Regions from separate parts of the Silvimonas sp. JCM 19000 genome, predicted to be linked through region 1. Evidence: predicted binding sites of a transcription regulator. Region 1 holds the regulator's gene; the other holds the start of a gene.
The links. Region 1 encodes sigma-54, which starts transcription at its own class of promoters, with help from an activator protein. Its sites were predicted from a motif close to CTGGCACGCTTCATGCTT; they were not measured.
Positions count from the first base shown of each region.

Region 2: flgJ (flagellar assembly peptidoglycan hydrolase FlgJ) is a predicted target of sigma-54. The motif match lies at 4,183-4,200, and genes of this name have one in related genera.

Region 1 covers NZ_BAAIHC010000006.1:186,420-192,310, reverse strand. The annotation lists gene rapZ (RNase adapter RapZ) at 1-17, opposite strand, end outside; gene hprK (HPr(Ser) kinase/phosphatase) at 14-958, opposite strand; gene ptsN (PTS IIA-like nitrogen regulatory protein PtsN) at 939-1,412, opposite strand; gene hpf (ribosome hibernation-promoting factor, HPF/YfiA family) at 1,716-2,054, opposite strand; gene ACYQ1A_RS08145 (RNA polymerase factor sigma-54) at 2,111-3,514, opposite strand; gene lptB (LPS export ABC transporter ATP-binding protein) at 3,576-4,328, opposite strand; gene lptA (lipopolysaccharide transport periplasmic protein LptA) at 4,325-4,852, opposite strand; gene lptC (LPS export ABC transporter periplasmic protein LptC) at 4,857-5,426, opposite strand; gene ACYQ1A_RS08125 (KdsC family phosphatase) at 5,435-5,891, opposite strand, start outside.
Region 2 covers NZ_BAAIHC010000004.1:123,952-129,842, forward strand. The annotation lists gene ACYQ1A_RS05640 (Na+/H+ antiporter) at 1-239, shown strand, start outside; gene ACYQ1A_RS05645 (S-(hydroxymethyl)glutathione dehydrogenase/class III alcohol dehydrogenase) at 554-1,672, shown strand; gene fghA (S-formylglutathione hydrolase) at 1,685-2,530, shown strand; gene ACYQ1A_RS05655 (diguanylate cyclase domain-containing protein) at 2,534-4,075, shown strand; gene flgJ (flagellar assembly peptidoglycan hydrolase FlgJ) at 4,233-5,141, shown strand; gene flgK (flagellar hook-associated protein FlgK) at 5,258-5,891, shown strand, end outside.

The DNA.
Region 1 (5,891 bases):
ACGTGTTGAACGCTCATTCGCCCAATTCCATAAAGCGCTGATGCCGTTCAATGAATTCACGCGTGGAATCGATACCGCGCAATTGCAGGATGTAATTGCGCACGGCCGCTTCAACCAATACGGCCAGGTTACGCCCGGCCGCCACGGGGATCACCAGTTTGCGCACTTGCACGCCAAGGATTTCTTGCGTGGCGGCCTGCATTTGCAAGCGATCAATCGGCGCCAGCGTTTCGCCTCCGGCTTTAGCCAGATGCACGATCAATTTGAGGGTCTTTTTGGGGCGGACTGCGGTTTCGCCAAAAATAGTGCGGATATTCAGCACGCCAATCCCGCGCACTTCCAGAAAATCGCGCAGCATGGGCGGACAGCGGCCTTCGAGCATTTCGGGGTTGGTGCGATAAACCTCGACCACATCATCGGCCACCAGGCCGTGGCCACGCGAAATCAATTCCAGCGCCAATTCGCTTTTACCCATCGATGATTCACCGGTGAGTAATACGCCCACTTCAAGCACGTCCAGAAATACGCCGTGCAAATGGGTTGAGACCGCCAGCGCCTTGGATAAGTAATAGCGCAACACATCCATCAAATACGGCGATTGCTCGCTGGACGTCAGCAAGGGCACATGATGGCGCTCGGCGCCTTCTTTTAATGCCTCGGGTACGGGTTGGCTATTGGCCACCACCATCAGCGCCATTTCATTGGCAAACAGACGTTGTACCGATTCTTTTTGCGCATCAGGGCTCAGGCCCTGAAAGTAATTCACTTCGGCAATGCCCAGCACCTGCACCCGATTGGGGTGGATGAAGTTCAAATGCCCCACCAGAGCCAGCCGCGGCTTTTGCTCGGCGGCATCGTTGGTTAACAGATTATTGGCACCGGATTGACCCGCAACCCAGGTCAGCCGGAGTTTTTCCGCGTTATCGATGAACAGTTGTCTAACGGTAATCTGCGGCATACGGCTCCCACGTCGTAATCAATTTCCACGCGGCCTGTACGTCGGTGACTTCTGCCAGTTGTTCGCGCACGGTTTTATCAGAGAACAATTGCGCCAGCTCAGACAAAATCTGCAAATGCAGATCGGTTGCATTGGCTGGCACCAGCAATACAAAAATCAGGCTCACCGGTTTGCCGTCGGGCGCATCGAATGGAATCGGCGATTTAAGCCGGATAAACGCGCCGCTGGCTTCTTTGAGGCCTTTGATCCGGCCGTGTGGAATAGCGACGGCCTGGCCCAGCCCGGTTGAACCAAGTTTCTCACGCGCAAACAGGCTATCGAACACGACACTGCGTGCAATGGCATGGCTGTTTTCAAACAGGATACCCACCTGTTCAAAAACGCGTTTCTTGCTGCCGACATCCATGTCTAAAAACAGATTGCTGGCAGGCAGAATTCTGGAAATCAGGCTCATAGGATTTTGCCGATTCGTCGTGCCGCGGCGCCGGTGGATGACCGGCCTGGTGCGGCAAATTGCGGGGAATCGGATTAGCCGGTCCGCCGCGCGAAAGTTTCGTCCCGATTTTAGCGCAGCATTTATTTATGCGCTGCAGCAAATCAGGGTGGGTGCTGCATCAGAAAACAGCGTGTACAAAAGCAGGGCCAGAGCGCCACGTCGGCAATTGTACAGCGGTGTTTAATAATGAAAAACGGGAACCATAGATAATGGTTCCCGTCCGTTGCGTCAAGCGCACGCCGCGCTTAGTGGCTTACTGAATCACACTTCATCCGGTTCTTCAGCCGTCTGCTGCCGTTTGATGCTGTCACCGCGATGGTCCATCAGACACTCCTTGTGCTTGACGATCTGGCGGTCGAGTTTGTCGACCAGCAAATCAATGGCGGCGTACATGTCTTTGTCGACTGCCTCAACATGAATATCTTTTCCGCGTACGTGAACGGTCACGTCGGCCTTCTGCTGTAGTTTTTCTACAGAGAGAATCGCGCTCACGTCTACCACCTGGTCGAAATGCCGCGTTACCCGGTCAAGCTTGCTGGTGATGTAGTCCCGGATGGCGGGGGTCACTTCGAGGTGATGTCCGCTAATGTTGAGGTTCATGGCGATCTCCTTCTGGTTAAGCCACTGGTCCGTAGCCCGCCCAGAGACAGGCGCAGCTACAGGTTTTTGCGCAGATTGACAGGGGGTACGTTCATCCCCTCCCGGTACTTGGCAACGGTTCGTCGCGCAACCACGATCCCTTGCCCTGACAGCGCCTCCGCAATGGCGCTGTCTGATAACGGCCTGGTCTTGTCCTCGTTGTTGATCATCTGGCGGATCAGCGCTTTGATGGCTGTCGCGGAGCACTCGCCGCCCGCCTCCGTTTCCACATGACTACCAAAGAAATACTTGAATTCCAGCAACCCGCGTGGGGTCATCATGTACTTCTGCGTCGTTACCCGAGACACCGTCGATTCGTGCAGATCAAGCACTTCGGCGATATCGCGCAATACCAGTGGCCGCATGGCCACTTCACCGTGTTCAAAAAAAGCGCGTTGGCGTTCTACGATGGCCTGTGCCACGCGCAAAATGGTTTCAAACCGCTGCTGCACACTCTTTACGAGCCATTTGGCTTCTTGCAGTTCCCGAGCCAGGACACCGCCTTCACTGCGCTGCAGGATATCTGCATAAACCTGGTTCAATCGCAGCCGGGGCATGGCTGACGGATTAAGCCGGACCGTCCACTGACCTTTGTATTTCTGTACCAGGACATCAGGCACCACATACCGCGGCGTCAAGGCAGCCCACTGTGCGGCGGGCCGGGGATTGAGCGAGGTAATGACGCCTTGTGCGGCTTTAAGCGCCGCGTCGTCACATTTCAGTAATCGTTTTAACTTAGTGTAGTCGCGGGCCGCGAGTAAATCGAGATGCTGCGCCACGATCACTTGCGCCAGTTGTCTGGCCGCACTGTCGGGCAACAAGCGCAGTTGCATCAGCAGCGCCTCGGCCGTACCACGCGCGCCCACGCCGACCGGTTCCATTTGCTTGAGCCGCGCCAGCGCTACCGCCAGGTCATCCACTTCAAGCTCTAACTGAGTGACGATCTCGGCTGGAATTTGTTCCAGCAATTCTTCGAGGTCGATCGGCAGCAGGCCTTCGTCATCGAGTGCATCGATCAGGAAGGCCAGCGCAGCGTGGTCTCGCGGCGGCAGGTGCAGCACGCCTGCTTGTTCCAGCAAATGCTCGCGCAGCGTGATTTCGCGCGCCACTTGCGTGGTGGGATCAAAGTCGTCGTCATCGTCGCCGTTGCCGCGCGTGCCGCTGCCAGAGCCCCAGTTTTCGCCGTCGCCGTGGTCGTCGTTGTAATCGCGTTGATCGTCGTTGCTGGATTCAGTATTGCCCTCGGCCGGGGCGTCGCCGCTGCTGCCGTTGTCGTGCTCCAACAGCGGGTTTTCCAGCAGATAGCGGTCGATTTCCTGCTGGAAATCGAGCGTGGAAAGCTGCAGCAATTTGATCGATTGCTGCAGTTGGGGCGTCAGATTGAGCTGCTGCGACAGCCGCAGTTGCAAGGATTGCTTCATGCGACCTTGTGATAAGCAGTAATGAGTAGAAGATCGCGCTGCATGATGTCGAGTCTGGCAATTACATGCGGAAGTGTTCGCCCAGATAAACCTTGCGCACTTGTTCGTTGGTGACGATTTCTGCGGGGTGGCCCGAGGCCATCACCGCGCCTTCGGAAATGATATAGGCGCGATCGCAGATGCCAAGAGTCTCACGCACGTTGTGATCGGTGATCAATACACCAATACCCCTGTCCCGCAGGTAGGCAATGATGCGCTGGATGTCCATCACGGCAATCGGGTCGACCCCGGCAAACGGCTCGTCCAGCAAGATAAACCGCGGGTTAGCGGCCAATGCGCGGGCAATTTCGGCGCGACGGCGCTCGCCCCCGGACAGGCTCATGGCCGGGTTGTCGCGCAGGTGGCTGATGTGCAGTTCCTGCAACAATTCATCCAGCCTGGCATTGCGTTCTGTGCTGTCCTTGATATGCAGTTCCAGCACCGACAGCACGTTCTGCGCCACCGTCATCTTGCGGAAAATCGATGCCTCTTGCGGCAGATAGCCCAGGCCCAGTTGGGCGCGTTCGTGCATCGCCATATGGCCGATGTCCTGGCCGTTCAGGCGTATCTCGCCGCCGTCCATGGCGACCATGCCCACGATCATATAAAAGCTGGTGGTCTTGCCCGCCCCGTTCGGGCCAAGCAAGCCAACCACTTCGCCCGCGGCGACTTCGATGGTTACATCGCGTACCACGGTGCGTTTGCGATACCGTTTCATCAGGCCCTTGGCACTGAGCGAAAGCGGCGCGTTATCAGCCTGGATTGCGGTGGTCATTGGGCCTCACTGGCGCTGGTGGCGGCCGGGCGTGCTGCCGCAGCGGGCGCGCTGGCTTTTTTCTTGGGCGTGATCGTGATGTTGACGCGACCGCCGCTCTTGCCTGTGGTTTTGGCTTCGTACTGATCGGTGTTGAGGTTGTAAGTGATGATGTCGCCGATCACTTCATCCTGATCCTTGTGCACATTGGCTTTGTCGATCAGCGTCAGCAGGCCGGTCTGGCCGTTGTAGTCATAACGCAGTGCTTCAGCGGTAATCCAGGTGCCATCATCGCCGCGCTCGCGGAACTTGACCGGATTGCCCTGGCCTTGCGAAAACTGATTGCCGTCGGCGTCCTGGCGGATGGTCAGCTTGTCCGAACGCAGCACCATACTGCCTTGCGTCACGATCACATTGCCGATGTAAACGCCGGTATTGGTTTTCTGGTCGAAATTGCCCTGATCCGCCTGGATGTGGATTTTTTCTTCGCGGTCAGCCTTGGCCGCGTGTGCGAGGCCGCTCGCCAGCAACAGACTTGCGATCAAAAGGCTAGCGAGTGCGCTTCGGTGGATCATAAATGGTGCTCACTTTCGATTTAAGAGTAACGGTCTGCTTCTGGGTGTCCGCCGAGAAACCCACACCACTGGCGCGGGAGGTGCCCATATCGGCCACCACTTCGGCGTCGGACCAGATCAGACCCGGGGTCGGGGCAAACCAGACCTGACGTCCGGTAATGATGAGTTTGGCATGTTGTTCATCAGGCTGCCGCGTCAGCACGGCGGTATCCGGCATCCACAGTTTTTCGCCCTTGTTGATGGACTGTGCCTGCGACGTCACCAGATCCATCCGCGGCTTGCCCGGCAGCGCATAGGTAAAGTGCGGGTTGTCGAACCAGGCCACGTCATCTTCGGTGATATGGCGCACGCGGTCGGCATCCAGCCGCTCGAACGGCTGGCCCGCTTCGTTAAAGCGCACGCTGTGCGTTTGCTGCACGATCAGGTCGGGCTCGTTATTGCGGTTCAGATGTTCCAGTGCGGGCAAGGACGCGGCGCTGTTGAGCAGCCACACCAGCAAGCCCAGCATGACGATCATCACCAAAGGCAAAAGGCGTTGTGACACGGAAACCCTTAGCGCAAATAGCTGGCCAGCACGCCTTCCAGCGTACCTTGCGCAGCCATGATGGTTTCACAAGCCTCACGCACCGCACCGTGACCGCCGCGCGCGGTGGTCACAAGCTGGGCGTGGCGACGGACAAATTCGGGGGCGTCGGGCACCGAGACCGCAAACGCAACGCGGGTCATCACCGGCAGATCAATCACATCGTCGCCCATATAGCCGCATTCTTCCGGCTTGAAGCCGGTGGCGTCCAGCAATTCGGCGAATGTTGCGCCTTTGTCACCAGAACCTTGATACACGTGCGTAATTTTCAGATTTGCGGCACGGTGCGCCACCAGTTTGGATTGGCGGCCCGTGATGATGGCGATTTCCACGCCGGTATTGGCCAGCATGCGTATGCCATGGCCATCCAGTGCATTGAAGGCTTTGATCTCTTCGCCTGCATCGGTATAGAACAGACTGCCATCA
Region 2 (5,891 bases), on a different contig from region 1:
TGGAAATCTATCGGCGCCGCATTGCCGTGCTGGAAACCCAGGCCGAAGCGCGCGAACACGTGGTGCGCGAAGAGCGCCTGATGCGCAATCTGCGCGGCGTGGCGGTACGGGCGGAACGCGAAGAAGCCTATCGCCTGCATAAAGCCGATGAAATCAATGATGAAACGCTATCTACCCTGGTGCGCGAAATCGATCTGGCCGAAGCCGCGTTCTCGGAACGGCCGCGCTTTGATAAATAACCTATGCCGCACGGCCAGCGCCGACTCCGCCCGCAACACGCTGAAGCGATAGGGTGGGTCGAGACCCACCAGCCCAGGCCCTGGAGAGAAACGCATAAATTGCGTGTCCAGGCTGCGGGTTTGCGTGGTGGGTCTTGACCCCCGCTATCGCGCGCAGGTCCGGGCATCTGCTGCGGTCTCAGCGATTGCGCCAGGCAGCGCGCCAGCAGAATTTGCGATGCCATCAGCATGAACGTTGAACGACTAATATAATCTCAATCCGAATTCCCCCGTCCTACCAAGGCGCGCAATGCGCCACTGCCAGGAGTTGTCCCATGATTAAATCCCGCGCCGCTGTTGCCTGGGCCGCCCGTCAACCACTGGATATCGTCGAAGTGGATGTCGCGCCGCCCCAAGCCGGCGAAGTGCTGGTCCGCATCGTCGCCACTGGCGTTTGCCATACCGACGCCTATACCTTGTCCGGCGCTGACCCTGAAGGCATTTTCCCGGCCATCCTCGGCCACGAAGGCGGCGGCATCGTGATGGAAGTCGGCCCCGGTGTTACTTCGGTGGCGGTGGGCGATCATGTGATTCCGCTGTACACGCCGGAATGCGGCCAGTGCAAGTTCTGCCGCTCGGGCAAGACCAATCTGTGCCAGGCCATCCGTAGCACGCAAGGCAAAGGTCTGATGCCCGATGGCACCTCGCGCTTTTCGCTCGACGGCAAACCCATCTTTCATTACATGGGCACCTCAACCTTTAGCGAATACACCGTGCTGCCCGAAATTGCCGTGGCCAAAATCAATAAAGCCGCGCCACTGGAAAAAGTGTGTCTGCTGGGTTGTGGCGTCACCACCGGCATGGGCGCAGTCATGAATACCGCCAAGGTCACGCCCGGCAGTACCGTGGCCATCTTTGGTCTGGGCGGTATCGGCCTGTCGGCCATTATCGGTGCGGTGATGGCGGGTGCTGAGCGCATCATCGGCGTGGACATCAATCCGTCCAAATTTGAAATCGCCAGACAACTGGGCGCCACCGAATGTATTAATCCGGCCGATTACGACAAGCCTATTCAGGAAGTGATTGTCGAATTGACCGATGGTGGCGTGGATTATTCGTTTGAATGCATCGGCAATACCAAGGTGATGCGTTCGGCGCTGGAGTGCTGCCACAAGGGCTGGGGCGAATCGATCATTATCGGCGTGGCCGGGGCGGGCGAAGAAATCAGCACGCGCCCGTTCCAGCTGGTGACCGGCCGGGTGTGGAAGGGCAGCGCCTTTGGCGGCGTCCGTGGCCGCAGCGAATTGCCGGGGTACGTCGATCGTTATATGCAGGGCGAATTTGAGCTCGACACCTTTATTACGCACACCATGGGCCTGCAGGACATCAACAAGGCCTTTGATCTGATGCATGAAGGCAAGAGCATCCGTAGCGTGATCCATTACGACCTGTAAACCGAGAAAGCCATGCCCGAATTGTTGACGCCGCTCTCCGCCAACCGTGCTGCAGGAGGATGGCAGCATCGTTTTGCCCATCACTCTGACGTGCTGGCCTGCGACATGAAATTTGCGGTGTATCTGCCGCCGCAAGCCACTGCGCATCACAAGGTGCCGGTGCTGTACTGGCTGTCTGGCCTGACGTGTACTGAAGAAAACTTTATCCAGAAAGCCGGCGCGCAGCGGATGGCGGCGCAACTGGGGCTGGCGATTGTGTGCCCCGACACCAGCCCGCGTGGCGAACACGTGCCCAACGACCCGGCCTACGATCTGGGCCAGGGCGCGGGGTTTTATCTGAACGCCACGCAAGCACCGTGGGCCGCGCATTACCGCATGCATGATTACGTGGTGCACGAGTTGCCCGCGCTGATCGAAGCCGAATTGCCGGTGCTACCGCAACGGGGCATCGCCGGGCATTCCATGGGCGGCCACGGCGCCCTGGTGCTGGCACTGCGCAATCCGGGGCGCTATCAATCGATCTCGGCATTTGCCCCGATCAGTCATCCATCTGCCACGCCGTGGGGGCAGAAGGCGTTTCGCGCTTATCTGGGTGACCAGCCGGAAGACTGGCGCGAATGGGATGCCAGCCTGTTATTGGCCCAGGCACGGCAAGCGGTGCCGACGCTGATCGATCAGGGCGAAGCCGATGAGTTTCTGGCGCGCGAACTACAACCAGAGACGCTGGAAAACAGCGCCCGCAGCGCCGGCTACCCGCTCACGCTGCGGCGCCATGCTGGCTATGATCACAGCTATTACTTTATTGCCAGCCTGATCGATGACCATCTCCAACATCACGCGCGCGCGCTGATCAAATAAGCCATGCGTATTCCTGTCTCCTGGCGCGTCGGGCTGATCCGTCTGCGGCGCACTGTCCAGAAAAACCCACAGCTGGCGGTCATCGGCATGCTGTGCGTGGTGCTGGGAGGCAGCGCGGCGCATTCGGTTTATCGTGATTACGAAGAAACCATGCGCCAGCAGCGCGCCATCGTCGGCTCTTTGTCGCGGGTGGCGGCGGCGCATGCGCGCAACACGCTGCAAGAGGCCGACAACGCGCTGCAACAGACGCTGGGCATGGTATCGGCCGCGGGGGGGATTGCGCAGATCAATTCGCTCGATTTCTGGTGGCGACTTAAAAGCTATGCCTACAACGTGAGCGATTGCCAGGGGGTGTGGATTTTTGATCGCAGCGGCAAGCCGGTGCTGGAATCATCGGCCTATCCGGCGCCCACCAATGTCAATTCGGCCGACCGTGATTTCTTCAAGGCCGCGCTGGCCGGGCAGCGGTTTTATGTTTCGACGGCATTTCGCTCCCGCGTCTCGAACAAGTTGGTATACGGCGTATCCCGGCCGATTTTTGCGCGCGATGGCCATGTCGAAGGTGTGGCGCTGGTCGCCTTGCGTATCGATAACCTCAATGATTTTTATGCGCTGATGTCATTTGATGCGCGCTTTATCTTTGGCATCTATAGCGAAGACGGTCGCATCGTGGCACGCACCCCCGATCTGGACGCCGTGCTGGGGCGGTCGGTCAAAGACGAAGCCTTGTATCGTGATCGCGATGCCGGCAACGGCATCTACGATATGCCGTCGCCGCTGGACCACGTGCAACGCATTGCCGCCTGGCAACGCGTGCCGGAATTTGGCGTGATCGGCTACGCCGCACTGTCGCACGATCTGGCGCTGCGGCCGTGGCGTATCCGCACCGCCACCACGGCCATCGAGGCGGCCATTACGCTGGCGGTGCTGGTGGCGGCCGTGCTGTGGGGGTTTCGTGCCACCGTGCGTGAAAGCCAGGCGCAACGGCTGTTGCGGGAAGCCGCGCTCAACCAGGTCCGCATCATTGATGAACTGGAAACCGCGCAGCTCGATGCGCTCACCGGCTTGTACGGCCGCAAATTAATGATGGAACTGGCCGAGCGTAAACGGCAGCAGTCGCTACAGGCGGGTGATTGCATGGTGTTTATGTTGCTGGATCTGGACGGCTTCAAGGCCGTTAATGACCAGTTTGGCCACGACACGGGTGATCAGGTCTTGATCGCCACCGCCGCCGCCTTGCGCGCTTGCCTGCGGCCGGATGATCTGGCCGGGCGCTGGGGCGGCGATGAATTTGTGGTGGCGGTTAACGTCGCCCCGCATTACGCCAGAACGCAGGTTGATGCGATCGCCCGCCGCATCGTGCAACGCGTTGGCGAAATCGGCTACGGCATCAGCGGCAGCCTTGGCATCGCCATCTTTGACGCCCACCTCAGCCTTGACCTGGCCACCCGCCGCGCCGACGCCGCGATGTACGAAGCCAAACACCGCGGCAAGAACGGGTTTGTCATCTGGGACGAATCGATCGGCCTGGTCACCGCCGCATAGGGTGGGCTTGGACCCACCAACCAAAGTGGCGGGCCACGCTCACCGCACGTGGCAAATGGCTTTGAGAGGTGGGTCTGGACCCACCCTATGCCCGGGGTGCTGTCTGGCTGGCACGGTGTTTGCTTGATAGGGGTATCTACCGTGTTCGATGCCCATCATGCTCAGCCCCTCCGCCGCCCGCAGTACCGGTCAGGATTTCGTGATCGACCCCAACAACGTGGGGCAGTTGCGTACGCTTGCGGCCAAATCGCCGGAGCAGGGCGTGAAAGCCGTGGCGCAACAGTTTGAAGCCTTGCTGATGCAGCAGATGCTCAAGTCCATGCGTGACGCCACACCGCAGTACGACACGCTGAATACCTCGAATGTGAAGATGTTTCAGGGCATGTTTGACCAGCAGATGTCGAGCTCGCTCAGCAAGCACGGCGGCCTTGGCCTGGCTGATGCCATCGTGCGTCAGATCCAGATTCAGCAAGACCCGTCGCTATTGCAGCAGGCCTGGCATACCCCGCCCAATGCGCTGACGCCAGCTAACCAGAGCACCGATCCGGATGCGGCAAGTACCTCGGGCAAGGCGGCAAAAGATGCCGCTACGGGCGGCAAAAGCGGATCTTTTGTGGCGCGCATTGCCGGTGCCGCGCAAAGCGCCAGCGCCACCCTGGGCGTGGCACCGCATGTCTTGATGGCGCAAGCCGCGCTCGAAACCGGTTGGGGCCGCAAGCCGCTGACCGATGCCAGCGGCAAGGACACGCACAACCTGTTTGGCATCAAGGCGGGCAAAGACTGGCAAGGCAAAACCGCCACCGTCACCACCACCGAATATGTAAACGGTGTGGCGCAAAAGAAAGTCGATACCTTCCGGGCCTACGATTCTTATACAGATGCTTTTGCCGATTACGCCAGCTTGATCAAAAAACGCTTCGGCGATGCGGTCGGCGCAGGCGATAACGCGCGTAGCTACGGCCAGGCCTTGCAGGCCGGTGGTTACGCCACGGATCCCACCTATGCCAGCAAGCTGGCGCTGGTGGCGCAGCGGGTACAGAAACACTTGCAGGACGAAGCCGCTTAAGGCGTCGCAATGGATGAGCGGCGCCGCCGGGCTTCAAGTCCTGGCGCTTTACGCCGATACAAAGGAATGACCGCGCCTGCCCAGAACCACCGGGTGGGCCGTAACGGAGCAACAGAATGAGTGTATTCAGCATTGGTGTTTCGGCACTGAACGCCGCCAACCTGGGTTTGACCACCACAGGCCATAACATCGCCAACGAAGCGACGCCGGGCTATTCACGTCAGGCCATCAAGCAAAGCGCGCCATACCCGCAACTGACGGGCAGCGGCTTTGTGGGCATGGGCGTTAAAGTGGATACCATCCAGCGCGCCTACGATCAGTTTCTGACCAAGCAACAGCAAACGGCGCAGACACAAGACAGCTTTCTGAATACCTATCTGACCCATCTGAACGATATCGACAATATCGTGGCGGATCCGACTGCGGGTATTTCGCCGGCCATGCAGGACTTTTTTTCGTCGGTACAGAATGTGGCGACCTCGCCGGCTGATACGCCGTCGCGCACCGCCATGCTGACCAGCGCGGGCACCCTGGTGTCACGCTTTCAGTCCTTCAACGACCAGCTGAACGAAAACGCGCAAACGCTGAATGGCGAAATCAGCACCACCGTCGACAGCATCAACTCGATCACCACCCAGATCGCCACGCTGAATGGCCAGATCGCCACGCAATCGGCTTCAGGCCAGCCGCCCAACGATTTGCTCGACCAACGCGATCAACTGGTGCTGGACCTGAACAAATACGTTAAAG